3 regions of the Symbiobacterium terraclitae genome follow, and region 3 is predicted to be linked to each of the others. Evidence: riboswitches for the same ligand, from Rfam matches in the RefSeq annotation. Region 3 holds a riboswitch; each other region holds the start of a gene.
The links. A riboswitch is a leader RNA that binds a small molecule or an ion and turns the genes downstream of it on or off. The one in region 3 is predicted to bind S-adenosylmethionine.
Positions count from the first base shown of each region.

Region 1 (9,035 bases), on a different contig from region 3:
CCGCGCAGGATGGACTGCAGGATCTGCAGGTGGAGCGTTCCGATCCATGGCACAGCCTCCCTCATCCATGCCTGGACGTACGGTCTTTCCCACTGAACCGGACCATGCATGGCGCGCGGGTGGCCGTCCCCTTTGACACTGGGTACGGGGTAGGGTAATCTGGAAACAGGAGGCTGATGGCGCATGAACATCAAGGAGAAAAACCCCGCGCTGTACGAGGACCTGATGCGCCGCCTCAAGCGCATTGAGGGCCAGGCCCGGGGCGTGCAGCGGATGCTGGAAGAGGGGCAGGACTGCGAGCAGATTCTGATCCAGCTGGGCGCGATGAAGTCAGCCATCAACCGTGTCGGCATGAAGGCTGCCGCCTGCAATATGGGGCACCAGGTGACCGAGGCCCTGAAGCGGGGCGAGGACCCCACCGAGGCCGTCGATCAGGTGATCGAGCAGTTCATCAAGCTGGGGTGACGCGCAGCGGACCGGGCACGGGCGCCCGGTCCCTGGCGCGGGTTTTCCGGAAAGCGCTCGGCGGAGGGGCTGTCCCCTCCGCCATCCGTGGAGCGACGATCAGGCCGACTGCACCTGCTGCAGGGCGCTGTCCAGGATCCGGTATGTCTCGGGCTTCGACTCGAAGCCCAGGATCTGGTCGACCTTCTCGCCCCTGTGGAAGAGGACCATGGTAGGGATCGACGTCACGCCGAGCCGGCGTGCCCACTCCTGGCCCTCATCCACGTTCAGCTTGGCGACCTTGACCCGGTGGCCGTTGTCGCGCGCGTAGTCCTCGAGCACGGGGTTGAGTGCCTGGCAGGAAGGGCACCAGGGAGCCCAGAAGTCGACCAGAACGGGAAGATCGGACTGCAGCACCTCCTCCTCGAACGTGGCATCAGTGATCGCAACCGTATACTGCTCCATCAAGCGGTCCCTCCTGTCCTTCAGGTACCCTAACAGGGTATCCGTGTTAAGGGACGACCTCGCTTTGCATGTCGTTTCATCCTTGTTGAAAAAACCGCTGTAAGAACGAAATGAGGGTCGATGGAGGAGCCGAAGCGCCCACCGCTGCCGTTGGTACAGGTGATGGGGCAGTTCCAGCGGGCCAATGCAGAAGGACCGGGCACGGGTGCCCGGTCCTCTGTGCTCTCCGCCCCCCAGTGCGGCGTTGAGCGTCTCGAGCGCGTTGCCCACGTCCGCGCCCGCCTGGCCGCGCGACCGCCGACCGGGGCCGGACCAGAAGGCGACGATGGCGATGACGCCGGCGGAGGGGGATTCTTCCCCTCCGCCGGCTGTGACGTCCCGATCAGGCGGACTGCAGCTGCTCCAGCGCCTTGTCAAGGATCTCGTACATCTCGTGCTTGGGTCGGAAGCCCACCAGCTGCCCCACCGGCTTGCCCTTGTGGAAGAGGATCATCGTCGGGATCGACATCACCCCGAACTGGCCGGCCCACCGCTGCTCCTCGTCCACGTTGAGCTTGGCGATCTTGATGCGGTGGCCGTTGTCGCGCGCGTAGTCCTCCAGCACGGGGCCGATCATCCGGCAGGGGCCGCACCACGGTGCCCAGAAGTCAACCAGCACCGGCAGATCGGACTGCAGCACCTCGGCCTCGAACGTGTCATCGGTAATCGGAACGGTATACTGCGCCATACAGCGGTCCCTCCTGCTCGTAGGTACCCCACGGGGTATTCGCTCGCGCTTAGGACGCACCTAGTTTGCGCGCGGATACGGCCCCTTTCGCGCAAACCGCAAACTGGGACGAAAAGAAACAGGGGAAAGCCCTTCCAATGGTGAACCCCACTTTGGTAAAATGGCTTTGCAAAAGTCCTGCGATATGCGGTAGGAGTCGCGCGCAGACTTTTAAGAGGAACGCAGGAGGTGACCCGTACCTTGTCCGCCTATCGCAGACCCGTAGCGTTGATCGTGTTGGACGGGTGGGGGCTGAACGCTGATTCCCGGGCCAACGCAGTGGCGATCGCCCGGCATCCCAACTTCGACCGGCTGATGGCCCGGTATCCCCACACGACCCTGACGGCATCGGGCGAGGCGGTGGGTCTCCTTCCCGGGCAGATGGGTGACTCCAACGTCGGCCACCTGAACCTCGGGGCAGGGCGCATCGTCTACCAGACCCTTGTCCGCATCCGGCGCAGCATCGACGACGGATCGTTCTACACGCTGCCCGCCTGGCAGGTCGCGCTGGACCGCGCCCGCAAGCCCGGCGCAGCCCTTCACCTCATGGGGCTCGTCTCTGACGGCGGCGTGCACAGCCACATCGACCACCTGATGGCCCTCATCGATCTGGCCCGCCGGGAGAACGTGCAGCGGCTGTACATCCACGCCTTCCTGGACGGGCGCGACGTGCCGCCCCAGTCGGCCCTGCCCTATCTGGAGCAGGTGGAGGCCAAGCTGAAGGAGGTCGGCCTGGGGCAGATCGCCACCATCTCGGGCCGCTACTACGCCATGGACCGGGATAAGCGGTGGCAGCGCACCGAGAAGGCCTTCCTGGCGATCACGCAGGGCGAGGGAGAACGGGCGGCGTCCTCCGCCGACGCCATCGCGAAGGCGTACGCGCGGGGCGAGACCGACGAGTTCGTGCTGCCCACGGTGATCGACGGGGTGGACGGCCGCATGGGGCCCGACGACGGCGTGATCTTCTTCAACTTCCGGCCCGACCGGGCCCGGCAGCTGGTGCGGGCCCTGCACGAGACCGCCTTCGACGGCTTCAAGCGGCCCGAGGGGTTCCGGCCGGTCACGCTGGTCACCATGACGCAGTACGACCAGACCTTCACCGATATCCCCGTGGCCTTCGGCCCGCAGTTCGTCGACGTGCCGATGGGCCAGGTGGTCGCCGAGGCCGGCCTGCGGCAGCTGCGCATCGCCGAGACCGAGAAGTATCCGCACGTCACGTACTTCTTCAACGGCGGCGAGGAGCGGGTCTTCCCCGGGGAGGAGCGGGTACTGATTCCCTCCCCGAAGGTGGCCACCTACGACCTGAAGCCGGAGATGTCGGCCTACGAGGTCGCCCGCGAGGCGGTGAAGTGGATCGAGCAGGACCGCACGGACTTCATCGTGCTCAACTTCGCCAACCCCGACATGGTGGGCCACACCGGCGTCCTGGAGGCGGCGGTGAAGGCGGTGGAGGCGGTGGACGAGTGCCTGGGCCAGGTGGTGGACGCCCTGCTCGCCAAGGGCGGTGCGGCCATCATCCTCGCCGACCACGGCAACTGCGACCAGATGGTCGACTACGAGACCGGTGCGCCGCACACCAACCACACCCTGAACCCTGTTCCCTGCCTGCTCGTGGACGATCAGCGCATCGGCGCCAGGCTGAAGCCCGGCGTTCTGGCCAACATCGCGCCGACGCTGCTCGAGATCATCGGCCTGCCCAAGCCACCCCAGATGGACGCGGATTCCCTGTTGGTGACTAACGCGGAAGGAGCCTGATCTGGAATGACGACGATCCTGAACGTGCACGCGCGTGAGGTCCTGGATTCCCGCGGCAACCCCACCGTCGAGGTGGAGGTGATCCTCTCCAACGGCATCACCGGCCGGGCGATCGTGCCCTCGGGCGCCTCCACCGGCCAGTTCGAGGCGGTCGAGCTGCGCGACGGCGACAAGGGGCGCTACCTGGGCAAGGGCGTGCTGAACGCCGTCCGGAACGTCAACGAGGTGATCGCCGAGGCCGTGATCGGCCTTGACGCCACTGACCAGGTTGAGCTGGACCAGACGATGATCAGGCTGGACGGCACCCCCAACAAGGGGAAGCTCGGCGCCAACGCCATCCTGGGCGTCTCGCTGGCCGCCGCCCGCGCCGCGTCCAAGGCCCTCGGCATTCCGCTCTACCGCCACGTGGGCGGGCTGACCGCCCGCACCCTGCCCGTGCCGATGATGAACATCATCAACGGCGGCAAGCACGCGGACAACAACGTGGACATGCAGGAGTTCATGATCTTCCCCGCCGGCGCGCCCTCGTTCGCCGAATCGCTGCGGATGGGCGCCGAGGTCTTCCACTCCCTGCGCTCGGTCCTGAAGGGCAAGGGCTACAACACCGCCGTCGGCGACGAGGGCGGCTTCGCCCCCGACCTGAAGTCCAACGAGGAGGCCATCACCGTCATCCTCGAGGCCATCGAGAAGGCCGGCTACAAGCCCGGGCAGGACGTCTTCCTCTGCATGGACGTCGCCTCGTCGGAGTTCTTCAAGGACGGCAAGTACGTGCTGGCCGGCGAGGGCAACAAGGTTCTCACCACCGAGCAGCTGATCGACCTGTGGGACAGCTGGACCCGCCAGTACCCCATCGTCTCCATCGAGGACGGCGTGGCCGAGGACGAGTGGGAGGCGTGGGTCGAGCTGACCCGCCGGATCGGCGACCGGGTGCAGCTGGTGGGCGACGACTTCTTCGTCACCAACACCCAGCGCCTCGCGCGGGGCATCGAGATGAAGGCCGCGAACTCGATCCTGGTCAAGGTCAACCAGATCGGCTCGCTCACCGAGACCCTCGAGGCCGTTGCGATGGCGCACCGGGCCGGTTACACCTCCGTGATGTCGCACCGCTCGGGCGAGACCGAGGACACGACCATCGCCGACCTGGCCGTGGCCCTGAACTGCGGGCAGATCAAGACCGGCGCCCCGTCCCGCACCGACCGCGTGGCGAAGTACAACCAGCTGCTCCGCATCGAGGAGGAGCTGGGCGACGCCGCCATCTTCGCCGGGACGTCGGTCATCAAGGGCCGGAAGTAGGTTGCCGGCCAGGCTCGTCCTCAGCGCGATCAGGGACTGGCCGCCGGCCTCCAACACCATCTGCGCAGACCGGGGTCGCGAACCTTGTCGAGGTTTGGCGGCCCCGGTTCGCGATTGTGCGTCGGTCCATGATGTGGTACAATTGACAAGCTATCAGGGCCAGTATGAGGGGGTGAAGGGATGACGACATTCGTGCTGGTACTTCATACCCTGTTTGCGCTCGGCCTCATCTCGACGGTGCTCATGCAGTCCGGCAAGAGTGCGGGCCTGTCCGGCTCCATCGCCGGCGCGGGTGAGCAGATCTTCGGGAAGAAGAAGGGCCTGGACGAGATCCTCAACCGCTTCAGCATGGCCTTCGCCACGCTGTTCGTCCTGACGTCTGTTCTGATGCTCTTCCTGGAGTCCCGGGGCTAGCTGGCAATACGTAGCGTAAGAACGGCCGGGCGCGCGTGCCCGGCCTTCTGCATTGCGGGGGGAACGCCATGGCCATCGCAGCCCGCAGCAGCGATCCCGTCTTCGTGCGCGGCGGCCCGGTGGGCTGCCTCGCGCTCCACGGCTTCGGTGGTTCGCCGGCCGAGATCGGCCCCATCCTCACCGCCCTGGCCGCCCGGGGGCTCACGGTGTCCGCGCCGCTGCTGCCGGGGCACGGCGCCACCGGGCCCGCCCTTGCGGAGACCAGGTTCCGCCACTGGATCCGCGGTGCGGAGGAGGCCCTCCAGGAACTGGCGGGCAGCTGTACCCAGCTTCACCTGCTGGGCTTCTCGATGGGCGCGCTGATCGCGCTCCACTTGGCCGCACGCCGGGACGTCGGCTCGGTCTGTGCCCTGGCAGCGCCGGTCCTGCTGGACGATCCCCATGCTCTCAGCGGCCGCCTCGCCCGGTACATGCGGGGAGGGCCGCCGCCCACCGCCCTCCGGTCGCTGGTGCGCCTGGCCCGCCTGGTCCGCCGCGAGCTGGTACACGTCCGGGCTCCCGTGCTGGCGATGCAGGGCGACCGCGACCGGTGGATCGCGCCCGACAGCGGGGCGTACCTGGTGCGGCATGTGTCAGGAACGGCCCGCCTGTGCCTCCTGGAGGGGAGGGGGCACTTCGTCGGGCTGGAGCGCGGCCGGGACGAGGTCGCCGCGCAGGTTGCAGACTGGATCACGGTGCGTGCAATCGGGTGCAGACCTTAGTTGGCGCGCCATGCGCCAAAAGCACTATGGCTAAATGGGTCTTTCCCTGAATACCCTATTGTCTGACATTCGGGTACTGTATTTGTGAAGACTGTCACATAGGCAGGTGATCTCCGGTGATCGGACCAGTCCTGCGACGGGCCGAGGCGGGGCGGATGCCTAGCCGGCGAGAGGTGCTCCTGATGCTGCGCGCCGACGAGCGCGAGTACCAGAGCCTGCTGGAGGTGGCCGGGCGCATCTGCCGGCAGATGAAGGGCGACCAGCCGTCCCTGCGCGCCCTGATCGATCTGCAGACCGTTGGTGGATGGGAGCGTGCGCTGGAGGAGGCCGTCCACGCCGCACAGCACGGGAGCGAGTCCGTACTGCTCTGCGCGTCAGCCGACTACGACGCGGTGGAGGAGGTCGCGGTCCTCGTCCGGGAGATCCGCACGCAGACCGGGATGTGGGTCTCGCTCTGCATGGGCGAGCGCCCCTACGACGCCTATGCCCTGTGGCGCCAGGCGGGGGCCGAGGAGTACCTCCTGCCCCACGATTGCTGCAATCCGCACCTGTACGCGCGGCTGCACCCCGGCCACTCGCCGGCGGAGCGGCTCACCCGCTGCCTCTGGCTGCGGGGGCTGAACTACCGCGTCGCCGGCGGGATCTGCGTCGGCGTTCCGGGCCAGACCAGCGAGGACGTCGCGGACGACCTGGAGGTGCTGCGCAACTCGGGCGTGTCCGGGGTTGTACTCCGTTCCGTCTCCGAGGAGGCCGACGTGCTCCGGGTGCTGGCCATTGCCCGTCTGTGCCTGCCCGATGCCGACCTGTGGGTCGCCACCGACGACCCGGTCCAGCAGGCCCGTTCCCTCACGTGCGGGGCCAACATCCTGGCGACCACCCGCCTGGAGGGCACCGGTCCGAGGACGCGCCTGCTGACGCTGGTGACCAGCGGTTGACCTGAAAGGGACAGCGATTCGCTGTTGACGGGTGCTTGAGATCGTGGTAATGTAGGGCTCAACACAACTGCATAGCGTTGACTCTTATCCAGAGTAGGCAGAGGGACTGGCCCGATGAAGCCACGGCAACCGGCACGTTCCCAGGCGTGCAGCGGTGCCAATTCCTGGTGGAAGGCGCTTGCCTTCCCGAAGATGAGAGGCAGCCGGAAGTTGATTTTTCTGTGCGCCTCTTTTTTGGGGCGCACTTTTCTATTGCCGCGAACGGGGTGATACCTGGGTGATCGAACTGAAGGCCCTCACGAAGGTCTTCCGACAGAACGGCCAGGAGACCGAGGCCCTGCGGAACGTCAGCCTGCACGTGCCCAGGGGGCAGATTTTCGGGATCCTCGGCCAGAGCGGTGCGGGAAAATCGACCCTGATTCGCTGCGTCAACCTGCTGGAACGCCCCACGTCTGGGGAGGTGTGGGTTGACGGGCGGGAGATCACCCGGCTCTCGCCCGCCGAGCTCCGGGCGGCACGCCAGGAGATGGGGATGATCTTCCAGCAGTTCAACCTCTTCGACTCCCGCACGGTGGCGGGCAACGTCGCCTACCCGCTGGAGGTAGCGGGCTGGGACAGGAGCCGCATCGCGAGCCGGGTGGCGGAACTGCTGGAGCTGGTAGGGCTGTCGGACAAGGCCCATGCCTATCCGGCGCAGCTCTCCGGCGGGCAGAAGCAGCGCGTGGGCATCGCCCGGGCGCTGGCCCCCGGGCCGAAGCTCCTGCTCTCGGACGAAGCCACCTCGGCGCTGGACCCCGACACCACGCGGTCGGTGCTCGCCCTCCTGCGGGAGATCAACCGGAAGCTCGGGCTGACGATCCTGCTGATCACCCACCAGATGGAGGTCGTGAAGCAGGTGTGCGACTCCGTGGCCATCCTGGAGGGCGGCCGCCTGGTGGAGCAGGGCGGGGTGCTGGAGCTGATCGGCCGCCCCGGCTCCCGGCTCCGGCAGCTGTTCTACGAGCCGTTCCGCGACACCGCGTTCCATCTGCACCCCGGGGGCGTGCTGGCGGCGCTCTTCTTCGTGGGCGACTCGGCCGACGAGCCGCTGATCAGCTCGGTGGTGCGCCAGTTCCAGGTGGACGCGAACATCGTGCAGGGTGCGGTGGAGCGGATTGCGGGCACGACGGTGGGCCGCCTGCTGGTGGAGTTCACCGGCCGGCCCGACGACATCCAGGCGGCGCTGGAGTACCTGGCCCGGCGCGGCGTTTCGCCGGAGGTGATCGAGCGTGGTTGACCTTTGGTCGATGATCCTGACGGCGACGATCGAGACGCTGTACATGACCGGGGTCGCCGCGGCCTTCACGCTGCTGTTCGGCCTGCCCCTCGGCGTGCTGCTGGTGATCACGGACCGGGGCGGCATCTGGGAGGCGCCCCTGCTCAACCGCACGCTGGGCGTGCTGGTCAACATCGGGCGCTCCACGCCCTTCGTGATCCTGATGGTGGCGGTCTCGCCCCTCACCCGGCTGCTCATCGGCCGTTCCATCGGCACCACGGCCGCCATCGTGCCGCTGGTGGTCGCGGCCGTCCCCTTCATGGCCCGGGTGGTGGAGCAGGCCCTGCACGAGGTCGGTTCCGGCCTGATCGAGGCCGCCCTGGCGATGGGCTCCTCTAACTGGCAGGTCGTCACCAAGGTGCTTCTGCCCGAGGCGCTGCCCTCGTTGGTCCGGGGCACGGCGCTGATGCTGGTCAACCTGGTGGGCTACTCGGCCATGGCCGGTGCGATCGGCGGCGGAGGCCTGGGCGACGTCGCCGTCAAGTGGGGATACAACCGGTACCAGCTCGACGTGATGTACGTGAGCCTCGTGGTGCTGGTCGTCATGGTTCAGGTGATGCAGTGGATCGGCGATAGCCTGGCCAACAGGTTTACGCATAAATAGAAAGCGGTCTGCACACAGACTGGGGAGGATGAGCGCCAGATGAAGCGTATCGCGGGTATCCTACTGGTTTCGGTCCTCTCGCTGGGCATCCTGGCGGGATGCGGCGGCGCCAAGCAGTCGGCCGGGAAGGCGGAGCAGGTCACCCTCAAGGTGGGCGCGTCGGTGACCCCCCACGCGGAGATCCTGAAGTCGATCCAGGAGGCGGCTGCGGCCGAGGGGATCAAGCTGGAGATCGTGGAGTTCACCGACTACGTGCAGCCGAACATCGCCCTGGCCGAGGGAG
Region 1 is NZ_JAGGLG010000049.1:180-9,214, forward strand. Features, by position in the region: gene J2Z79_RS17590 (hypothetical protein) at 1-53, opposite strand, end outside; gene J2Z79_RS17595 (metal-sensitive transcriptional regulator) at 184-465, shown strand; gene trxA (thioredoxin) at 565-909, opposite strand; gene trxA (thioredoxin) at 1,292-1,636, opposite strand; gene gpmI (2,3-bisphosphoglycerate-independent phosphoglycerate mutase) at 1,877-3,430, shown strand; gene eno (phosphopyruvate hydratase) at 3,437-4,723, shown strand; gene secG (preprotein translocase subunit SecG) at 4,904-5,137, shown strand; gene J2Z79_RS17625 (alpha/beta hydrolase) at 5,206-5,898, shown strand; gene J2Z79_RS17630 (biotin synthase BioB) at 6,054-6,833, shown strand; SAM riboswitch class I at 6,915-7,032, shown strand; gene J2Z79_RS17635 (methionine ABC transporter ATP-binding protein) at 7,111-8,109, shown strand; gene J2Z79_RS17640 (methionine ABC transporter permease) at 8,102-8,752, shown strand; gene J2Z79_RS17645 (MetQ/NlpA family ABC transporter substrate-binding protein) at 8,792-9,035, shown strand, end outside.
Region 1: another riboswitch for S-adenosylmethionine. It lies ahead of J2Z79_RS17635 (methionine ABC transporter ATP-binding protein); the one in region 3 lies ahead of J2Z79_RS09940 (methylenetetrahydrofolate reductase).

Region 2 (10,962 bases), on a different contig from region 3:
CCCGACCATCCGACCAATCTGGGGCGGCCGTGTGCCCGGGGCAACGCGGGGGCATCGGCGCTGTACGATCCCGACCGGCTGAAGGAGCCCATGAAGCGGGGGGAGGACGGCAAGCTTTACCCCATCACGTGGGAACAGGCTTTTGAAGAGATCGGCACAAAGCTGAACCAGATTCGCAACCTGCACGGGCCCGAGGCCCTGGTCTTCGCCGAGTACAACAACCTCAACTCGGCCCTGACGAAGCGCTTCACCGAATCGTTCGGCTCACCCAACCACGTGGGGCACGCAGCCAACTGCTTCGCCAACCGGAACGTAGGCTACTCGGCCGTGTTCGGCGCGCTGCCCTCGGTGGACTACGCCAACGTCAAATTCTACCTGAGCCCGGGCCGGAATCTGCTCGGAGGCATCAAGGTGTCCGAGGTGGCCGCACTGGCCAGGGCCAAGGCCAACGGTGCCCGCATCGTGGTGCTGGATCCACGGCACTCCGAGCTTGCGGGCTGGGGTGAATGGATCCCCATCAAGTCGGCGGGCGACCTGGCCTTCCTCCTGGCGGTGGCCAACGTGCTGATCACCGAGAACCTGTACAACAAGGAGTGGATTGATACCCACGCCAACGGCTTCGACCAGCTGAAGGAGGGTATTCTGCAGTACACGCCCGAATGGCAGGAGCAGCACACTGACATCCCCGCCGAGAAGGTGCGGCAGCTGGCCCGCGAGATGGCGGCTGCGGCGCCGGCGGCGGTGGTGGACCCGGGCTGGCACGGCGGCAACGGCATGTACTGGAACGGCTACGAGGCCGCCCGGGCCGGGGCGATCGTCAACGCCCTGCTCGGCAACCTGGGCGCAAAGGGCGGGCTGAAGCTCTCGCCCAAGGTAGCGCAGGGAACCATCGATGACGTCCCGGAGGGCGCCGTGGTTGACTCCGGCGGCGGCGGCTGAGCGGCCACCGGTACCCCTGCAGGTGCAGGGGCATGGACGCCGTACCCGGCGCCGACCGCGGCCCGGTTCGACGGTGCGGGCACGAAGTACCCGCTGAGCCTGGGCTCGATCCAGGCGATCCCGCTGGTGGTGGAGTCCAAGAAGCCGTACGAGCTGAAGGCGGCGATCTTCTACCGGGTCAACCCGGTGAAGTCCTCGGGTGACCAGGGCCGCTGGATCGAGGCCCTGAAGAAGCTGGAGCTGGTGGTCGCCATCGACACGCAGATGTCGGAGACGGCGATGCTCGCGCACTACGTGCTGCCCGAGCACCACTACCTGGAGCGGATGGACGCCATCTCGGTGGTGGGCGACACCGTGTCGCTCCGGCAGCCGGTGGTGGAGCCGCTGTACAACACCCGGGACTGCCTGCAGATCCTGCAGGGCCTGGCGAAGGTTGTGGGCAACGACAAGTACTTCAACTTCACCATGGAGCAGTGGAACAACGCCCTTCTGGAGCCCACCGGCTGGACGGTCAAGCACCTGAGGGAGAAGGGCGTGATGAAGGTCTCGGCCACGCCGCCCGACTATGCTGTCCTGCCCACCTCTTCGGGCAGGGCCGAGCTGGTCCACAAGGGGTTCGCCCTCTCGGGCGGCACCGAGGTGGTGAGCTGGGTTCCGCCCAAGACCCAGCCGGAGGGCGATCGGCTGCGCCTCCTGCACGGCCACATGGCCGTGCACACCAACGGCTACACGCAGAACGTGCCTGCGCTCCACGCACGCATGCCGGAGAACGACCTGTGGATCCACCCGACGGCCGCCGCGGCCCGCGGCATCGCCGACGGCGACCTGGTGGAGGTGGCCAACGAGTACGGGGTACAGCGCATCCGGGCCCGGGTGACCGAGGGCATCCGCCCCGACTGCGTCTGGATGTGCCACGGCTTCGGCACGATGGCGCCCGAGCAGCGGCTGGCCTACGGCAAGGGGGCGGCCGACGGCTGGTTCTACCCGCTCATGGTCACGCCGGTCTCGGCCGCCCTGGGCCAGGGCGACGCCACGGTAACGGTGCGGAAGGTGGGTGAGAAGGCATGACCCGCTACGCCTATTTCGTGGACCTCTCCATCTGCGCCGGGTGCGAGGCCTGCACCGTGGCCTGCCAGGCGCTGAACCGGCTGGACTGGGACATGCGCTACACCCGGGTGGAGCGGATGCTGGTGGGCACGTTTCCCGACGTGAAGTCCAGCTTCATCACCACCCAGTGCCTGCACTGCGACGAGCCGCCCTGCGCGGCGGTCTGCCCCACCGGCGCCACATACAAGACGGCCGAGGGACCGGTGAAGGTCGATGACGAGAACTGCATCGGCTGCCAGTACTGCATGACGGCCTGCCCGTACGACGCCCGCAGCTTCGATGAGGCGGCGCACGTGGTACGGAAGTGCTCCTTCTGCCTCGACCGGCTTGCGGCGGGCGAGCGGCCGGCCTGCGAGCAGACCTGCCTGACCGGCGCCCGCATGGCAGGCGACCTGGACGACCCCGCCGACCCGATCCACGAGAAGATCGCGGCGCCGGACGTGATCCACATCGCAGGCACCAGCTTCTACTACCGGCTGCCCGAGCACATCGACCGGGCGGCGCTGCCGGCGGACTTCAAGCCATCGGCGGCCACCTACGCCTGGCAGTCGATCATCCAGCCGGCCGGGCAGATCCTGATGGGCTCCACGCTGGCGGCGGTGTTGCTCAGCCTCGCCGTCAGCACGTTCAGGTCCCGCCGAAAGGAGGGGGCGCAGCATGAGCACGGCCAGGGTTAGCGCGCAAGAACAGGGTGGGGTCCGCGCGGGCAATCCGGACGGCCGGGTGCTCCGGTTCAGCCTGGGATCGCGCCTGGCCCACTGGAACCACGCCATCACGTTTCTGATCCTGCTCTTCACCGGCATGGCCCTGGTGGTCCGGGGCTTCGGTGGCCTGCTGGGAACCGCCGGGCTGCGCTTCTTCGGCCAACTGCACCGGTGGATGGCCATCCCGTTCACGGTGCTGACGATCCCGATCCTGCTCATCGCCGCCCGCCGGGCGACCGCGCGGTGGGTCCGGGAGGTGTTCCGCTTCGACCGGGACGACCTCAGGTTCTTCCCCGGCTTCCTGCGGGAGCTGTTCGGGCTGAAGGGCGACATGCCGCCCCAGGGGAAGTTCAACGCCGGTGAGAAGGTGAACTCCATCCTCCAGATCCTCGGCTGGCCCGTGATGGTGATCACCGGGTGGATGATGGTGTACAAGACGCACCTGCCTGCGTCCCTGATGCAGTGGGTGATCCCCGTCCACTCGCTCACGGCGATGCTCCTGGGCTGCGTGGTGATCGGCCACATCTACCTGGCCACGCTGCTCCCCGGCTTTCGCGAGGGGCTTTCGGGGATGCTCTCAGGCTGGGTGCCAGCGCGGTGGGCGAAGGAGCATTACCGCAAGTGGTACGACGAGATCGCGGGCGAGTAGACGGCGCAGCCCGGGCGGAGGGATTCCGCCCGGGCTGCGGCCGTCAGCGGGACAGTGGGGCCGGGTCAGCGGACGAGCCCGCCGTGGTAGCGCAGGGTGTAGACCCGCTCGCCGTCCCGCAGGATCCACTCCTGCCCCTGGAACCGGAAGACGTCGCCCTCGCTGGTGTCCACGTAGGTGAGGTCGCCGGAGGCGTAGGTAAAGCCGCCGAGGAACCGCCCTTCCCGGTACATGGCCGTCAGGCTCTCCTTGATCATGGCGCCGGCCTCCGCGGCGGTGATCCTGTCCGGGCGGATCAGGTAGCCGAAGTAGTTCTGCACCCACACCGGCGTTCCCTGATAGTACACGACCTCCTGACCGGCGAAATCGCTGTTGCCGAAGTAGCTGTCGTGATACACCCAGTCGCCTTCGGCGTACTGCAGATCCTGTGAGCCGAGGCGGTAGGGGAGGAGCTTCGGTCCGGAACCCACGTATGTACGGCTCTTGGCCCGAACCACGAAGGACTCGAGGTTCGTCAGCACCGCGTCCCGGTTCATGAGGTGCCCTCCTCGCGTTCTCGTGTCGTTACACCTGATGACAGTATGACACAAACCCGTGTTCGGGTCAACGCCAACCTGTGTTCGACTGCGGTGTGCCGGCGCGCAGAAAGACGGCCTGGACCGCCTGCTGCGGTCCAGGCCTCCCGGTCACCGCTCGCACAGTTCCACGCATCCGACCTGCCGCCCGTTCAGCTTACGGAGATCCCCCTGCCGGTCAGCTGCCGCCGGATCCGCTCCATGGTGCTGCCGGGCGGGGGCGCAACGCCCTCCAGCTGGTACGAGATCCCCATGGCCTCCCCGCTTTACGAGGACGGCGAGGGCTTCCACATCCGCCGGGTCGTCGATCCAGCCCGGCACCACCACGCAGCGGATCCATCGGGCATCCCCATCGCCGCGGTCGGGCGCGCCGAGGTGCAGGGCTGGGCTGCTTGGCTCGGGCCCGCTCTGCGGACGCCGCAACGCAGCGGCGAGGCCGGAGTCGTGATCCGACGAGATGTCGCTAGAGACCGGTGAAATGTCGTTTTTCGACGGTGAACAGCATCAGACTGATCTGGCGCCATGATAGCAGGCGGACCGGAGGGCGGCATCGCCCCCGGGATTGATCTTGCGCACAGCACGAAAGTACTGGGGGCCTTTGACCCCCAGTACATCCGCGAGCAGAGCGGAGACCCGCTCCCCGTATGTGCCTAGCAGCCTCCCAGGTTGGGGTGTTGGAAGGTGAACTCCCCGCCCCATGGGTCCGACTGGAAGCCGAGCTCGGCCCCGTCGAACCACCGCGCTACGCGGTCTTCCAGGTAGACGCGCATGCCCTCGTTCACGATCGTCACGTCGGACTCGGCTGGCTCTTCCAGAGCCAGGCCCAGGCTGGGACCGCCTCAACCGAACCCCTGCACGTAGATGCGGAAGCCGACCTTCTCCGGCTTGCCCTCCAGGCGCCGGGCGATCTCCGCGGCGGCTTCCGGGGTGACCTTGATCATCCTGTATGACACCTCCGGTTGTCTTGAGCCATACCCCGTAGGGTAATGCTACCGCTCTCCTACATGTTAGTCAACCCTTCCGTGAGAGGAGAGACGGCGCAACTGGGGAATACTGAACATAAGAATTCCACGGATCGGGGGGGCGTACCCGCTGGATATCAGGCAGATCATGGAGATCATCCCGCACAGGTACCCGATGCTGATGATCGACCGGGTGCTGGAGCTTGAGCCGGGAAAGCGCGTGGTGGCGGTGAAGAACCTGTCGGCCAACGAGCCCGTCTTCCAGGGGCACTACCCGGGCAATCCCATCTTCCCGGGGGTGCTGATCCTGGAGGCCATGGCGCAGGCCGGGGCCGTGGCGGTGCTCTCGCAGCCTGAGCACGCGGGCAAGGTGCCGCTGTTTGCCGGCATCGACGACGCCCGCTTCCGCCGTCCGGTGGTGCCCGGAGACCAGCTCCGCCTCGAGGTGGAGCTGGTGGCCATGCGCCGGGGGCTCGGCGTCGGCAAGGGGAAGGCGTACGTGGGCGACGACCTGAAGGCGGAGGCCACGCTGAAGTTCGCGCTGGTGGATGGTTCGCTGGCCAACGGGGCAGGATAGAGGTGCAATGCGGCGCCGGTTCTGGCGCGCATCGCCCTTGCTTGACACCATAACCCACGGGTGGTATTCTAGGCAGAGCATGTAGAACTGAATACTCTTATCGAGAGAAGCGGAGGGACTGGCCCAATGAAGCTTCGGCAACCGGCCTGCGCGGAGCGGGTGAGGTGCCAAATCCAGCCGGGCGGACGACCCGGAAGATAAGAGGGAAGAGCAGCATCATTCAACCCTCTTCGTTTCGAAGAGGGTTTTGATGTGTGCCAGTGCCGTCGGCCGTGAGCCGTGCTAGAGGAGGTAGCGGAGTACCATGATTGAGCCGAAGGGGAGGTATCTCTTCACGTCTGAGTCCGTCACCGAGGGCCACCCCGACAAGATGGCGGACCAGATTTCCGACGCAGTGCTTGACGCCCTTCTGACCCTCGACCCCAGGGCCCGCGTGGCGTGCGAGACCATGCTGACGACCGGCCTCGTGATCGTGTCCGGCGAGATCACCACCGACGCGTGGGTCGACATTGCCGGCCTGGTGCGCGACGTGGTCCGCGACATCGGGTACACCCGTGCCAAGTACGGCTTCGACGGCTCGACCTGCGGCGTGATGACCGCCATCGACCCGCAGTCGCCCGACATCGCGCAGGGCGTCGATGTGGCGATCGAGGTGCGGGGGCAGGTGACGGAGAAGGAGCTGGAGATCGGCGCCGGCGACCAGGGCATGATGTTCGGCTTCGCCTGCGACGAGACGCCGGAGCTGATGCCCATGCCGATCAGCCTGGCGCACCGCCTGGCGCGCCGCCTGGCGCAGGTGCGCAAGAACGGCACGCTGCCTTACCTGCGGCCCGACGGCAAGACCCAGGTGACCGTGGAGTACGTCGACGGCCGCCCGGCGCGGATCGACACCGTCGTCGTCTCCACCCAGCACGACCCGGACACCACGCAGGAGCAGATCCGCAAGGACGTGATCGAGCACGTCATCCATGAGGTGATCGATCGCAGGCTGCTGGACGACCGCACCCGGTATTTCATCAACCCCACCGGGCGGTTCGTGGTGGGCGGCCCGCAGGGCGACACCGGGCTCACCGGCCGGAAGATCATCGTGGACACCTACGGCGGTTACGCCCGCCACGGCGGCGGCGCCTTCTCGGGCAAGGACCCGACGAAGGTCGACCGGTCCGGCGCCTACGCCGCCCGCTGGGTGGCGAAGAACATCGTGGCCGCGGGCCTGGCCAGCCGCTGCGAGGTCCAGCTGGCCTACGCCATCGGCGTGGCCCAGCCCGTCTCCATCCTGGTGACGACCTTCGGCACCGGCCGGCTGCCCGACGAGCGCATCGCCGAGATCGTGCGGGAGACCTTCGACCTGCGCCCGGGCGCGATCATCCGCGACCTGGACCTGCGCCGGCCGATCTACCGGCAGACCGCCGCCTACGGCCACTTCGGCCGGCCCGACCTCGACCTGCCGTGGGAGCGCACCGATCGCGCCGCCGAGCTGCGGGAGCGGGCGGGGCTGTAACACAAGTGAAGAGCACGCCGGTAAGCCGGCGTGTTTCTTTTTTGCCGCCGTTCGCGCTGGTCGGCGCCGTTCCCCGGGGCACCGGCGTTCGCGGCCCGTTGCAGCACTGCTCGCTCCTGGGTGCCGTTCTCCCGCGGCACCGGCGTGCACACGGTACCGCGGATGACGTGCTCGCTGGCGCCGCTGCCCGGGTCCCTGGTGCGCGCGGCGGCGGCGCCGCACGTCGGCGACCGCCGCCGCGCGGTACCGCCTGCTCACGCTCCCTCATACCTTACAGATCGGGAGGGAGAGGCGGTGCGCGAGGGCGCCTTCTTCTGGGGCTTGCTGGCCCTGGCGGCATACGGTGCGGTTGCCGCCGTCGCACGGGTGGCGGGGCTGCTCGCCCGCATCCGCCTGGCGGAGGAGCGAGTGGCCTACGTCGTGCTGGTGCGCGACCAGGCGGAGTGGCTGGAGGATGCGCTGAGCCGCCTGGCGCGACAGGTGGACGCGGAGCTGGTGCTGGTGGACCTGGGCTCGCGGGACGAGTCGGCGGCGATGCTGTCCCGGCTGGCGCGCCGCCTCGGGCTGGCGCCGGTGCTGGAGCTGGGCCACCTGCCGCGCAGCGAGGCGGTCGCCAGGGCAGCGGCGGCGGCATCGGCCACCAGGGTCGTCGTGGTGGACCTGAACGGCGAGCTGGAAAAAGAAGGATAACAACACCCCCGCGGCGAAGCTCGCCCGGGGGTGAGTGCATTGCTGCGCACCATCATCGAGGGGCTGGTGTCCATCCTCTGGCCGCCCCGCAGCACGTGCCTGACCTGCGACGGGCCGCTGGCCGAACCGCCGCCGCCGCTGGCGACCATCGCCGAAACGGTGCCGGTGTGCGACGCCTGCTGGGCCGCGATGCCCTTCGATCCGGAGGCGCGCCTCTGCGCCAACTGCAGCCGCCCCATCGCGGGTGGCACCGGGTTCTGCGCGGAGTGTGCGGACCCGCCGCCCTTCGGCCGCGTCTGGGCGCTGGGACTGCACCGGGGGGTGCTGCGGACGGCCGTGCACCACGTGAAGTTTCGCGGGCGCCAGGCGCTGGGGGTGGCCCTCGGCGGCTACCTGGCGGCCCGGGTGCAGGAGCCGCCCGAGGTGATCATCCCGATCCCGCTGCACCCCAGCAGGCAGCGGGACCGGGGCTACAACCAGGCCGAGCGCATCGCCGCGGGGCTCGCCGCCCAGCTGGGCGCGCCCGTTGTGGAGGGCGATCTGGTCCGGCTGCGGCGCACCGGTGAGCAGACCCGGCGGGACCGCGCGGAGCGATGGCGCAACCTGGCCGGCGCCTTCGGCGTGCGCAGGGGGCGGATCCCCGCCTGGGCGGGCAGGGACGCCCTGTTGGTGGACGACGTGCTGACGACCGGTGCGACGGCGGCCGCGGCGGCCGCGGTGCTGTGGGCCACGGGGGCCAGGAGCGTGAACCTGGCCGTGCTCGCGGTGTCGGACAAGCCGATTCCCGCCGCCAGGGCCGGATTCGCCGGGTCCGGCTATGATCTCTGACCTTCCTCCCGATCGCCAGCGCCACCCTTGCCAGGCGGATGCGGCGCGAGGGCTTGGAGCAGCTCGGCCGGGAGCAGTGCGGCCCCCTGCGCCGACTGCCGGTTGGCGGCCACCACCTCGTCGTAGATCTCCTTGCGCAGCACGGTGACCGAGCGGGGGGCCGTGATGCCCAGCCGCACCACCGCCTGGGGGCCGGTGCCCCGCACCTGCACGATCTTGATCTCGATGTCGTCGCCGATGAGGATGGACTCGTCCAGCCGTCTGGTGAGCACGAGCATCAGGGGGCCTCCTCTGCGGGGGCGGACTTGCTGGGGAAGAGGCGCTCGCGGGTCCGGTACCGGTCGTCGGCCAGGATGACCTGCCGGCCCTTGCGGGTGAAGGGGTTGAAGAGCAGCGGCGCGCGCAGGTTGGCCGTCGCCTCCCGGAACTCCGCCGGCACTTGGGCGATGGCGTAGAGCAGCACCTGCTCCGCGTTCTGGGCGCCGACCGCCTCCAGCTCCTCCTCCGGGATGTCCGGGTTGTAATCGGGGAAGAGGGCGAAGGGGTAGACCAGCGTGAAGCCCACGTCGGGGTGGTCCACGGCCAGGAGCTGCTTGAACACGTCGCCGCCGCCGGGGATGTCCGCAACGACATAGCGCTTGATATCTGGGAATCCGTAGAGTCCCGCGGGAAACTCGAATACCTTCTCCATCCCGAGACCTCCGTCCGGTTGGCTGCAGTTTGTGCCGGGTCCGTTCCCCTATTCTTTTCGGCGGCCGCGCCGGGCGCGCCTGCCTGGGTCCACATGGTTATCCCCACGCGCGCTCCTTGTAGAAACCATTATCAACAGACTTATCCCCATTATCCACAGCCGGGATAGGCACATGGTGTGCATAAGCCGCTGCCCGCGCGGGGATGAAGGCCCCGCGGATGCAGGATAATGTTAGGTAGCGGGAGCGCCGCGGCAGGGAAACGGCATGCCGGAGGGGAAGAAAGTCATAGCCCTGATGGAGGTCCGGCAGGGCCTGTCGAGAAGGGAGGAGTTGGCGCTATGCAGGTTGCGGTACGCGGCAAGAACATCGAGATCACCCGGTCGCTTCGCGAGTACGTCGAGAAGAAGCTTGGGAAGATCGAGAAGTTCGTGGACCACCCGATCTCGGCGCAGGTCAACCTCTACGTGGAGCGGGGGCGCCATATCATCGAGGTTACTGCGGATCTGAACGGATTGATCCTGAGGGGCGAGGAGGCCACGGGTGACATGTACGCCTCCATCGACCTCGTTGCTGACAAGCTCGAGAAGCAGGTGCAGAAGTACCGCTCCCGGCTCCGCCGCCGCGGGGCTTCCGCCGGGGTCGAGGCGGTGCCGGCGGCCGACGAGGACGTCGCGGCCGACCTGGACGGCAAGGTCGTCAAGACCAAGCGGTTCCCGGTCAAGCCCGTCACCGTCGACGAGGCGATCCTGCAGATGGACCTGCTCTCGCACGACTTCTTCGTGTTCGTCAACAGCGATACTGGAAAGGTGAACGTGGTCTACCGCCGGCACGACGGCGACTACGGTCTGCTGGAGCCGGAGTATTGAGCCGCGGCTGACTTCGGCCCCGCCGCCATCGGGCGGCGGGGCCGTACCGTGTTAGGAGGCACGACCGTGCGCACGGCAGCGATCATCTTCGAGGGCGGGCCCGAACCAGAGAACGAACTCCAGGAGTGCCTGATGGGACTGCGCCACGCCGTCACCCTTGACACAGTGGCCAAGTTCCGCGCGGCCGGTCTCGACCAGGTGGTGCTGGCCACCAACTACCCGGCCCTGGCGGCGGCGGCCGAGCGGCTCGGCGCTGGCGTCTTCGACACGCGCGGCTCGGCGCCGTTCCACTTCGGCCGCTCCCTGCAGCGGGCGGTGCGCGCGTCCGGTGCGGACGCCGTCATCTACCTGAGCGGAGCCGCGCTGCCGCTGATCGAGCAGCACGAGATCGCCTGGATCCGCCAGGCGCTTCTGCAGGGTGGCCCGACGGTCGTGGTGAACAATGTCCAGTCCGTGGACCTGGTGGCTTGGTACCCGGCATCCTACCTGGAGCGGGTGGAGCCGCCGGAGAACGACAACCTACTGGGCTGGCTGCTGCAGGAGGCGGGCATGGAGCGGGTGCTGATTCCGCACTCCGCCGCGATCCACTTCGACCTGGACACGCCCACCGACTACCTGATCCTGGCCCTGAGCGGGCGGGGCGGCCCCCGGGCGCAGGCGGCGCTGCGGGCGGTCTCCTGGCCCGGCGACCGGCTCCGGGCCGCCGCCGACATCCTCGCCACGGAGCTGCCCGAGGTGGCCCTCATCGGGCGGGTGGGCTCGGCGATCATGGAGCACTTCAACCGCAACCTCCCCGTGCGGCTGCGGGTCTTCTCGGAGGAGCGGGGGATGAAGGCGCTGGGGCGGGAGGCCAGGGGCGAGGTGCGCTCCCT
Region 2 is NZ_JAGGLG010000035.1:32,759-43,720, forward strand. Features, by position in the region: gene J2Z79_RS15940 (molybdopterin-dependent oxidoreductase) at 1-939, shown strand, start outside; gene J2Z79_RS15945 (molybdopterin dinucleotide binding domain-containing protein) at 1,066-2,007, shown strand; gene J2Z79_RS15950 (4Fe-4S dicluster domain-containing protein) at 2,004-2,723, shown strand; gene J2Z79_RS15955 (formate dehydrogenase subunit gamma) at 2,704-3,399, shown strand; gene J2Z79_RS15960 (DUF5680 domain-containing protein) at 3,465-3,935, opposite strand; gene J2Z79_RS15965 (hypothetical protein) at 4,625-4,765, opposite strand; gene fabZ (3-hydroxyacyl-ACP dehydratase FabZ) at 5,067-5,513, shown strand; SAM riboswitch class I at 5,608-5,717, shown strand; gene metK (methionine adenosyltransferase) at 5,818-7,014, shown strand; gene J2Z79_RS15980 (glycosyltransferase family A protein) at 7,309-7,704, shown strand; gene J2Z79_RS15985 (ComFC family protein) at 7,744-8,532, shown strand; gene csrA (carbon storage regulator CsrA) at 8,520-8,810, opposite strand; gene J2Z79_RS15995 (flagellar assembly protein FliW) at 8,810-9,223, opposite strand; gene hpf (ribosome hibernation-promoting factor, HPF/YfiA family) at 9,563-10,090, shown strand; gene J2Z79_RS19035 (glycosyltransferase family protein) at 10,157-10,962, shown strand, end outside.
Region 2: another riboswitch for S-adenosylmethionine. It lies ahead of metK (methionine adenosyltransferase); the one in region 3 lies ahead of J2Z79_RS09940 (methylenetetrahydrofolate reductase).

Region 3 (10,962 bases):
GCTCCGGGGTGGTGGTGAGGCCGGGCTGCACCGTCTCCGTACCGGCCGGCCCGCCGGGGGAGCCGGGCTGCTGCGTATCGGTCTGCGGTTCCGCCTGCGCCCCGGGCCCGGGCGCGGGCTGCGCCGGTCCGTAAGCGGAGATGGCGACGCCCACGATCAGCCCCAGGGCGAGGGCCGCGGGGCCTGCCGCCAGCAGCAGCCAACGGGCCACGCCCTGCCGCCCCGCCGGCTCATGGTAAGACGTGTGCTGGTACAGACCGCTCCCTCCGTTTCTGATCGGGCGCAGGCGCGCCGTTGTGCTGCGGCGAAGTGATTCAGTATGATGATGCGAAAAGAGATCGTCGGGTTCACGGCCCTGGCAGGCCTGGCGCTGGGCGCCTTCTGGGACGGCCTCTACGCACCCGGCCAGCAGATGGCCGGCGTCGCCCTGGCCGCGCTGGTGGCCCTGGCGGCGCCCTCCGTCCGGCTGGCCCCTTCTGAATGGCTGGCCCTGCTGCTCCTCGCGGCGGGGTCCTGCGGCGCGCTCATCGCACCGGCGGCGCTCGGGGCGGCCGCCCACGGGCCCGTGCTGGCCGCCGGGTGGGTCCTGGCGTTCGTCGCCGGCAGGGCCTTCCGCCCCGGCGAGGCCGAGCCTGCCCTCGCCCGCTTCTGGGCGGTCACGGGAGCCCTCCTCGCTTTCTCCGGCGCGCTGCTGATCTCCTTCACCCCGCCGCACCATTCGGGCCGGCTGGCCTCGTTCCTGGGCTATCCCATCGCCGTGGGGATGGCCGGCCTCCTGGGCCTGGCGGGGGCGCTGCCCGACCTCGCGGCGGGGCGGCCCCGGGCGGCGTTCCTCGCCCTCGGGGCCACCCTGGGCGCCCTGCTCTCCGGCTCGCGGGGCGTGTGGGCCGCGGCCGCGCTGCTGGGCGCCTTCCTCGCCTGGGCCGCGCCGCGGCTCCTGCGGGAAGCCCTGCCCCGCGCCTGGCCGGCGCTGCTGGTCGGGCTGACGGCCGCGCTGTGGGCCGCGCCGGCCGTGCAGGACCGGGACGCGGCGCGGCTCTGGCCGATACTGCTGCTCGCCCTATTGACGGTTGCGCTCGCGCTTCGGTTTCAACGGTCAGCGCGAATGCGTTTTTCCGTGGTGCTCACCGCGCTGCCGGCGCTGGTGCTGGCCCCGGGCTGGGGCTGGCTGCTGGGCCGTGCCTCGGCGCTGCCCCTGACCGACACTTCCTCGGCAGAACGGCTGATCTTCCTGCGGGACGGCCTCGCCCTGGCCGCCAAACTGCCTCTGGGTGCGGGCTACCGCGCCTGGTCCGCCCTGCACCTGCAGGCGGCCCGCTACCCGTACTACGCCGCCGAAGTCCACTCGTCGCTGCTGGACGTCGCGCTCGCCTACGGCTGGGCCGGAGCGGCGGGCGTCGCGCTGCTGACGGTCCGGTTCCTCCTGGGGCTGCGGCACGCCCGCAGCTGGCCCCCCGCCCGGGCGGCGGCCCTGGGCGGGCTGGGCGTCCTGGCCGTGCACGCGCTCGTGGACTGGGAGCTGAGCTACGGCCTCTTCGCCCTGCCCCTATGGTTCGGGTTCGGCCTGCTCGGCTCGGCCCCGGTCCGGGGCCCGGGCGAACCCGGGCCGGGTAAGGGGCCGGCGCCGCCCGCCGGACAGGAGCCGGGCGATGGCTGGGTGTCGGGATGGACCTGGCCGAGGGCCCTGACGGTGGCCCTCTCCGGCCTGGCGCTGGCGGGCAGCCTCCTTCTGGGGGCAGGCGATGCGGCGGTCGACCTCGCCGCCCGAAGCCTGGAGCGCGGCTCACCGGAGGCCGCCCTGCGCCACGCGGGGGCCGCAGTTGCGCTCACCCCGTGGAACGACCTGGCCCACGCCTACAAGGGGGCTGCGCTCATCCGGTCGGGGCGGGGCGAAGAGGGGCTGCGGGCCCTGGACCGGGCACGGGCCCTTGGGCCCCGGGAGCCCTGGTACGCGGCGCTGCAAGCGTCGGAACTGGGCCGGCAGGAGCGCTGGGAGGAGGCGTCAGCCGCCTGGGCCGACTACGTGCGGCTCTGGCCGTGGGAGACGGAGGCGTACGCGGCGGCGGTGACGGCCCACCTGGAGTACATCGGGCGGGCCCGGGCCGCGGGTGACGCGGCGGCGGCCGCCCGCCTGGCCGAGCGCGGCCTCGCGCTCCTGGACGCCCTCGAGCGGCAGAAGGCGCTGGAGCCCCCCGACTCGCCCCGGCGCGGCCTGGAGGCCGACCGTCCCCTGTTCGCCACGGCCCGGGAGCAGTTCGCCGCGGCGCTGGCCCGATGAGTCCCGACCTCCGCCGCAGCGCCGGCGTGGTGAATCCCGTTAACCGCCGCGCCGCCCGTTCTGGCTTCCGGCCGGCATCTCCCTGTGCTTCAGGATGAGCAGATCGATGGCCATCTCCAGCAGGTCCGGGCGCACACCGGCCTCCGCCGCCTTCTTGATCAGCCGCACGTACGCACCCAGCATCTCCGGGGGGATGGCGGCGGCCAGTTCGCCGCTGTCGCCGGACAGGAACCAGTGCAGGGGGATCGAGGTGACCTTCGCCAGCTGCTCGCCGAGGCGCCGGACCTCCTCGGGCGTGAACTGCCGGTCGTCGCATCCCTCCACCAGCCTCCGCAGGGATTCGGGCGACATCCCCAGCCTGGCGGCCAGCCTGTCCAGCGGGAACTCGGCGGGGTACTCGGCCATCAGGAACTGCAGGAGCATCCGGATCCGGGTCACCGGCGAGGCGAAGTAGAGCCGGTTTCGCTCCTCGGGCGGCAGGCGGCGCAGGGACGACTCGAAGTCGTGCTGGGGGTCCCGCCCGGTGAGCAGGTACTCCACGGTGACGCCATACCCCTCGGCGATCTTCCGAAGCGTGGAGTTCAGCGATGTCCCGAACTGTCCGGCCTCCAGGCGGCCGACCGTGGTATGGCTCACACCCGTCCGGGCCGCGGCCTGCCTGAGCGAGTCGCCGTGAGCGGCCCTGAGGGCGGCAATTCGCTTGCCGATGTGCTGACGGTTAAACTGGTTCATGCGCTCACTTCCTTCAGTCGGGCTCGCATTCCCTGAGGTGCCGGACCGCGGCGTTCAGGGCGTGACGGACGTCGGTGCGGCTGGGTCAGCCGTCGAGCCCCCGTCCTCGGCGTCACCCTCCAGTGCGATGCTGCGGAGCACCAGCAGCGCCTCACGCAGTTCCTGCCGATTGGCCACCTCGATCTGCCCGCGGTCCAGCGCGTCGAGGACCTGGTCAATGACAGAAACCAACCCGTGCATGGACAACCCCCCGTCAACGACCGATTCACCCTCCCACATTAGATCGAACAACTACAAAATGTCAATGAGGTCTGTGAATTTAGGTTGTAGGGCAGGTATGTCCTTCGGCCTGGGGGAATGTGGTATACTGCCGTTGGTGAGACGAGATCCTGTGAAAGGTGTGGTGAGCCATGGAATACCGTCGACTCGGACGGAGCGGCCTGAAGCTGAGCGAGATCTCCCTGGGAAGCTGGCTGACCTACGGCTCGCGCGTGGAGGCAGATGCCGCCAAGGCCTGCATCCGCAAGGCGTATGAGCTCGGCATCAACCACTTCGACTGCGCGGTGGTCTACGGCGCGCGGCCTCATCAGGCGGAGGAGGTGGTGGGCGAGGCGCTTCGGGAGTTTCCCCGCCACACCTACACCGTCACCTCCAAGGTGTTCTGGCAGGTGGGGCCGTCCACTTATGACCAGGGGCTGTCCCGCAAGCACCTGATCGAGCGGGTGGAGATGAGCCTCAAGGCGATGAAGCTCGACTATATCGACATATACTATGCGCACCGTTACGATCCCGCTACCGACCTGGAGGAGACCCTGCGGGCGTTCGACGACCTGGTGGCCCAGGGGAAGATCCTCTACTACGGCTTCTCCCAGTGGACGGCCGCCCAGTTCGAGAACGCCGCCGCCATCGTGGACAAGCGGAACCTGCGCCGCCCGGTGGCGAGCCAGCCCGTCTACAACATGCTGGACCGGTACATCGAGAAGGAGATCATGCCGATCTGCGAGCGCGAGGGCATCGGGCAGATCGTCTACTCGCCGCTGGCGCAGGGCGTGCTGACCGGCAAGTACAAGCCTGGCATGCCGCAGCCCGAGGGCAGCCGGGGCGCCGACCCCAAGTACGGCAAGTTCGTCCAGCGCTACCTGAGCGACGACGAGTTGCTGGAGCGCATCCAGCAGCTGCGCCCCATCGCCGAGCGCAACGGGCTCACCATGGCCCAGCTGGCCATCGCCTGGGTCCTGCGCCGGCCGGAGGTGACCTCGGCCCTGATCGGTGCCACCCGCCCCGAGCAGGTGGAGGAGAACGTGAAGGCCTCGGGGATGAAGCTCTCCGCCGAGGACCTGAAGGAGATCGACGAGATTCTGGGCCAGGCCGAGTAGCCTGGCCCCCTTCCTTTCGGGCGGGCAGGGAAATTCGCACTATGCAAGAACTATCCGGGATGACGCAGAGACCGCAGCAATGAGGAGGCCCCTGATGAAAGAGATCGACCGCACGCGACTGAAGGAGGTCGTGCAGTTCATCCGCAGCCACGTTCCCCAGGTGGTCCTGAGCCGCCTGGAGCCTGAACTGGCTGTGATCGAAAGCTATATCATCAACGCCCGGCCGGCCCGCATCGCCCTGGTGGGTCGGCGGGGATCGGGCAAGTCGAGCCTGGTCAACGCCATCTTCGGCGAGCCCCGGGCCGAGACCGGGGCGGTGCTGGCTACCACGCCGGCGGGCACCTGGTACCAGTACGAGGGGTCCGGCGGTGCGCTGGAGGTGCTGGACACCCGCGGGCTGGGCGAGGGCGGGAGGCCGGAGGGGGCGGAGGACGAGGAGGCGGTCGCCGCCAACCTGAAGGCGGTGCGCGACCGTTGCCCGGACGCGATCCTCTTCGTCATCAAGGCGGCCGACGTCGACGTGTGGATCCACGAGGACCTGGCGCAGGTCGCGGCGCTGCGCGACGCCATCGCGCGGCGGCACCGCACGAGGCCGCCGGTGATCGGCGTCCTGACGCAGGTCGACCTGCTGAGCCCGGCCGATGTGGCCACGCCCCCGTACGACGACCCGGAGAAGCAGGCCAACATCGCACTGGCCAAGGAGAAGCTGGCCGAGCGGATGGCGCTCTCGCTGGAGCAGCCGGTGCGGGTGTTCGCCACCTCTGCCTACATGCGCTACCGGGACGGCGAACTGGTCGTGGACCGCCGCTGGAACATCGACGAACTGGTCGCCTACCTGGTGGAGACTCTCCCCAACGAGGCGCAGCTCACCATGGGCCGGGTGGCGGGGGTCCGGTCGGCGCAGATGAAGATCGCGGGCGCGCTGATCCAGTCCACCGCATCGGCCGCCGCCGCCGTGGCTGCGACGCCGATCCCGCTGGCGGACATGCCGATCCTGACCGCGATGCAGGTGCTGATGGTCACCGGCATCGCCTACCTGGCGGGGCGACGGCTCTCCCGGGAGGGCGCCATGGAGTTTATCGGGGCGCTCGGCGTCAACGTGGGCGCCGGCTTCGCCCTGCGGGAGGTCGCCCGGGGCCTCTCCAAGTGGCTCGTCCCGGGCGGCGGCTCGCTGGTTTCCGCCGGCGTGGCCTACTGGGGCACGTACGGCCTCGGGCAGGCGGCCGTGGCGTACTACATCGAGAACCAGCCGATCGCCGCGGCCCGGAAGCTGCTGGAGCAGGGCCGGGAGAAGGCGAACAGCTTAAGGAAGCCGTAAGGTTTGGCGCAGGGTGGTCGTAAGATCCGTGCGTTACACTGGCGCGCGGCGGGACGCGCAGGAGGCCGGGATGCGGCCGCCCGGCCGGTGGGTACGCGGGATTGCTGTCGGTGGTTGAAGCGGGGTGTGAGGGCGAATGGCAGAGCCGCTGATTCTGGTGGTGGACGACGAGCAGGCGATCGCGGACCTGATCGAGATCCACCTGCTGAGCGAGGGCTATCGGGTGCGCAAGGCCGACAACGGCGCAGACGCACTGCGGATCGTGGCTGAGGAGCAGCCCGACCTGGTGATCCTGGACATCATGATGCCCGGGATGGACGGGCTGGAGGTCTGCCGCGCGATCCGGCGCGAGCGGAACGTGCCGATCCTCATGCTCAGCGCCAAGTCCGAGGACGTGGACAAGATCCTCGGCCTCAAGACCGGGGCCGACGACTACCTCACCAAGCCCTTCAACCCCCTGGAGCTGATGGCCCGGGTGAAGGCGCAGCTCCGCCGCTACCTGGCCCTGAACCCGGCGTCGGCCAGGCGCCCGGACGTGATCGCGGTCGGCGGCCTGCAGATCGACCGGGAGAGCCGCACGGTGACCAAGGACGGTCGGGAGGTGGCCCTGACGCCCACCGAGTACGACATCCTCCTGCTCCTGGCCAGCAATCCGGGCCGGGTCTTCAGCTCCGAGGAGATCTTCGAACGGGTGTGGAAGGAGCGCTACTTCCAGGCCAACAACACGGTGATGGTCCACATCCGCAGGCTGCGGGAGAAGGTGGAGGACGACCCCAGTCACCCCACGCTGATCAGGACCGTCTGGGGGGTCGGCTACAAGATTGAGAACTAGTGCCGGTCTGAGCCTGCGCTGGCGCCTCATCCTCACCTTTGCCGCCAGCGGTGCCCTGGCTGTCGCCTCGACCATGTTCCTGCTCGTCGCCGCCGCGACGCTGGCGAGTGTGCTCCCCCCGCTCGGCGCTCTGCTGAGCTTCCTCTCCGCGACGGTCGGCGCCTGGCCCGTCATGCTGCTCGTCTGCCTCGTGCTCTTCTTCGGCTGGTACATCCTGCTCAGCCAGCCGCTCATCCGCTACATCGAGGCGATGAGCCGGGCGATGGACGAGGTGGCCCGGGGCAACTTCGAGGTAACGCTGCCGCCCCGCGGCCTGGACGAGCTGGGGCTCCTGGGGCAGAACCTGGTCGCGATGAGCCGGCAGGTCAAGAGCTCGCTGGAGCGGGAGCGGCAGGCGACGCAGGCCCGGTATGAGCTGATCACCGCCGTCTCCCACGACCTGCGCACCCCGCTCACCTCCGTGCTCGGCTACCTCCAGCTGATCGACGAGGACAAGTACAGGGACGAGGTGGAGCTGCGCTACTACGTCGACATGGCGTACGAGAAGGCGCGGCAGCTGAAGCGGCTGATCGACCAGCTCTTCGAGTTCACCCGCACGAGCCACGGGGCACTGGTGCTCCGGCCTGTGCCCATCAACCCGGCCGAGCTGCTGGAGCAGGTGGCGGAGGAGTTCGTGCCCGCCCTGCGGCAGGCGGACATGGAGTACCGCCTCCGGCTGCCGGAGGCGCGCGTGACGATCCACGCCGACCCCGACCTGCTGGTCCGGGTGCTGGAGAACCTGATCTCCAATGCAATCCGCTACGGGCGCGAGGGGAAGCTGGTGGAACTGGAGCTGGACGTGGACCGGGCCGGCCGGTCGGTGCTGATCCGCGTGGCCAACCGGGGCAACCCGATCCCGGTGCACCAGTTGGAGCACATCTTCGAGAGCTTCTACCGGGGCGAGCGCTCCCGGTCGGGCAAGACCGGCGGCGCCGGCCTGGGGCTGGCCATCGTGAAGAACATCGTCACCCTGCACGGGGGATCGGTGCGGGCGATAAACGAGACGGATCGCACGGTGTTCGAGGTGCGTCTGCCGTTCGGTGCAGCGCCGGCGCGCTCCGACGTGCACGGTGCCTGATGGGCTGTCACCTTTCTGCCTGCGGCCCGCGGCGGCGGCCGTCCCGTCGTCCGCGACCCGTGATGGCGCCGCCCTGGCACCTGCGGCGAGGGGCCGGATGGGGGAGGAGAAGCCTCTGGAGCAAGAAGGGTGTGGGCGGAGGCTGTCGGACGGTTTTTTTTGTCCGCCACCGCCCGTGATGGCGTATCCACGGTGGCGACTGGCGCCAGGGACCCGGGGGTAGGACGGGCCAACTGGAGATCCCCCTATTTGCCTTCTGCAGGTGGTTTTCGGCCCGGTACCAGGGCGAAAAGGGCCCCTGAAGTGCTGATCAGGGGTGTTTTTCTGGGCGGATGATACTCCCGGGGGGTATCAAGGGCGGGGGATATGGGGAGAAATTCCCCACAATGCCCGGAAAATAGGGGGAGTTTTTCCCTATATTTAGGTGGGAACCGTTGCTGCATGCATGAGGTGCGACGCTGCCCGAGTGACGATGAGGAGATGGGGACTGCAAGGCGGTTGGAGGCGGAACCCGGGGTGCATCCTGCTGCGCCGGTGCGAGACCACCCCGACGGCGCAGCCCGCTTGGGCTCGGTACCCGACCTCGGTAAACCTTAAGGAACCCGTAAGCTTCAAGTGAGACAGCGTTAAGCTCCGCACGATATGGTAGGGGTATCAACTCGCATGGGAGATGCCCGCCATGTCGATTCGCAGACCTTTGCTTGTGACTCTCCTCATCCTCGCCATCTCTCTGGCCGCGTGGGGCAGCCGGCCGGTGGCCGCCGTGGACCCCGGCCAGGATGCGCGCGAGATCGGCCAATGGATCCGGGAGCGCCAGGACGCGGCGGCCCCGCCCCCGGAAGGCGAGCCGGCCTGGCCCGTACCGGACCACGCCGAGATCACGTCCGACTACGGGATCCGCCTGCACCCGGTGCTGAAGCGGCTGCGGCTGCACGCGGGGATCGACATCCGTGCGCCGGAGGGAGCGGCGGCTGTGGCCTGCCTCGACGGGAAGGTGATGGCGGTGGCCTCGCTGCCGGCGTACGGCCAGGTCGTCGTCATCGACCACGGGGGGCGGCTGGCCAGCGTCTACGCCCACCTGTCGGCGGTGGAGGTGCAGGAGGGGGACCTGGTGGCCCGCGGCGAACCCATCGGCCGCGTGGGCGCCACCGGGCAGGTGACCGGCGCACACCTGCACTTCGAGATCCGGGTGAACGGCGAACCGCAGGAACCTTTGGACCTTCTTGCCGCACTCTTGTGATAGGTCTTGTCCGTTCGCCCTGGTGTTGCTATACTGTCCTCTAATAAATGAATACCCTGCTCGGTTCATCGAGAGTGGCGGAGGGACTGGCCCGGTGAAGCCACGGCAACCTCTCCGATAGGAGAACGGTGCCAATTCCAGCGGACGTCTCGTCCGGGAGATGAAGCGTGCGCAGATGGCCGTCTGCGAACCCTTCGTTCTCGAAGGGTTCTTTGTGTATGTGGGCGAGCGGCTTGGGAGACGCAAGTGGGGGAGGCAGGGCACATGGCACGACTGATGCACCGGCTGCGGCAGGGCGCCTTCTGCGTGACGGTGGAGATCGACCCGCCCAGGGGGGCGAACGTGACGAAGACCCTCGAGCGGGTGCGCAGCTTCGCCGACCGGGTGGATGCGGTGAACGTGGCCGACTGCCCGATGGCCAACGTCCGGATGAGCCCCATCACCCTGGCGCATCTGCTGCAACGGGACGGTCAGGTGGAGGCGATCTTCCACCTCACCACCCGCGACCGCAACGTGATCGGGCTGCAGGCGGAACTGCTCGGGGCGGCGGGGCTGGGGGTCCGGAACATCCTGGCCCTGCGGGGGGACAACCCCGAACAGGGCGACCACCCCGGGGCGCGCGGGGTCTTCGAGGTGGATACCGTCGGGCTGATCCGGCTGGCCGCCGCGCTCAACCGGGGGAAGACGGCGTCCGGCGGCGACCTGGACCAGGCCACCGACTTCGCCATCGGCTGCGCCTGCAACCCGGCCGCGCCGGACCTGGAGGCCGAGGTCTCCCGGCTGGAGCAGAAGGTGGAGGCGGGGGCGCACTTCGCCCAGACCCAGCCGATCTACGACCCGCGCCAGCTCGAACGGTTCCAGGCGAAGCTGGCGGGGCGGGTGAAGATCCCGATCCTCTACGGCATCCTGCCGCTGAAGAGCTACGAGTTCGCCGTGCGGATGAACCGGGACGTGCCGGGCATTCACATCCCCCACTGGGCCGTCGACCGCATGCGGGGCCGGGGCGAGGAGGAGGGCCTGCGGCTCGTCGCCGAACTCCTTGCGGAGATCGGCCCGCACGTCCACGGCGTCCACATCTTCCCGATGAACAGCGCCAGGCGGGCGCTGGCGGTGCTCGACATCCTGGACGAGCTGGGGCTGCGCCAGGCCCGCCGGATCGGCGCGTAGGAGGCGCCGGACCGGTGAAGGGAGGCGTCGCGACATCCATGCTCTCCCACGCGATCCTGAGGCCGCGGGCAGCCGAACTGGCCGCTCCCCTCCCCGAGGTGATGCGCCTGCTCCGCTACCAAGAGGGGCGCACCAGGGTCACGGCGCGCGACCTCGCCCTGCTGGCGCGCGGCATCGCCCTGGCCCGGGAGGCCGCCGCTCCCGCCGTCAGCCTGGCCTACTGCGCCGTGGCGGTGGAGGGTGACCGCGTCCGCACCGGGGTGCCGGGCATCGGCTGGCGCTCGCGGAGCCTGGCGCGCCTCCTGGCGGGAGCCGACGCCGTCACGCTGGTGGCGGCCACGCTCGGCCCCGGGGTGGAGGAGCTGACGGCGCAGCTCTTCGCCCGTGAGGAGTACGCCCTCGCCACGGTCGTGGACGCCGCCGGGTCGGCGCTGGTGAAGGGTCTGGCCGAATGGGTGCGGGCGAGGCTGTACAGAGAAACGGCGGGTGTCGACCCATCCGGGCACGCCCGCTCGGTGGATCCGGGGGTTTCTGGGCCCGATGCCGGGGCTGCCCCGGGGATCACCGGCGGTGCCCGGCTCACCCCGCTGTACGGCCCCGGATACGGGGACTGGCCGATCGAGGAGCAGGGCCCGCTGGTGGTGCTGGCCGGCGGGCCGGCGATCGGCCTCACCTGTACCCCCACCAGCTATCTCGTGCCCCAGAAGTCCCTGGTGGGGCTGATCGGCTGGCTCCCCCACGGAGGCCGGGACTTGCCGGCGGCGGGATGCACCCGGTGCACGCTGGCGGACTGCGCGTACCGGGTGACCGCCGCGCAGCGCTGACGGCCCCGGCGCCGAGCCCGTGGCGACAGCTGCCTACCGCCCCGGCGCCGAGCCCGTGGCGACAGCTGTCCACCGCCC
Region 3 is NZ_JAGGLG010000015.1:23,981-34,942, reverse strand. Features, by position in the region: gene J2Z79_RS09985 (hypothetical protein) at 1-211, opposite strand, end outside; gene J2Z79_RS09980 (O-antigen ligase family protein) at 323-2,278, shown strand; gene J2Z79_RS09975 (helix-turn-helix domain-containing protein) at 2,318-3,010, opposite strand; gene J2Z79_RS09970 (hypothetical protein) at 3,065-3,250, opposite strand; gene J2Z79_RS09965 (aldo/keto reductase family protein) at 3,421-4,386, shown strand; gene J2Z79_RS09960 (GTPase family protein) at 4,481-5,704, shown strand; gene J2Z79_RS09955 (response regulator transcription factor) at 5,841-6,536, shown strand; gene J2Z79_RS09950 (sensor histidine kinase) at 6,526-7,653, shown strand; gene J2Z79_RS09945 (M23 family metallopeptidase) at 8,333-8,893, shown strand; SAM riboswitch class I at 8,956-9,060, shown strand; gene J2Z79_RS09940 (methylenetetrahydrofolate reductase) at 9,158-10,060, shown strand; gene J2Z79_RS09935 (hypothetical protein) at 10,075-10,884, shown strand.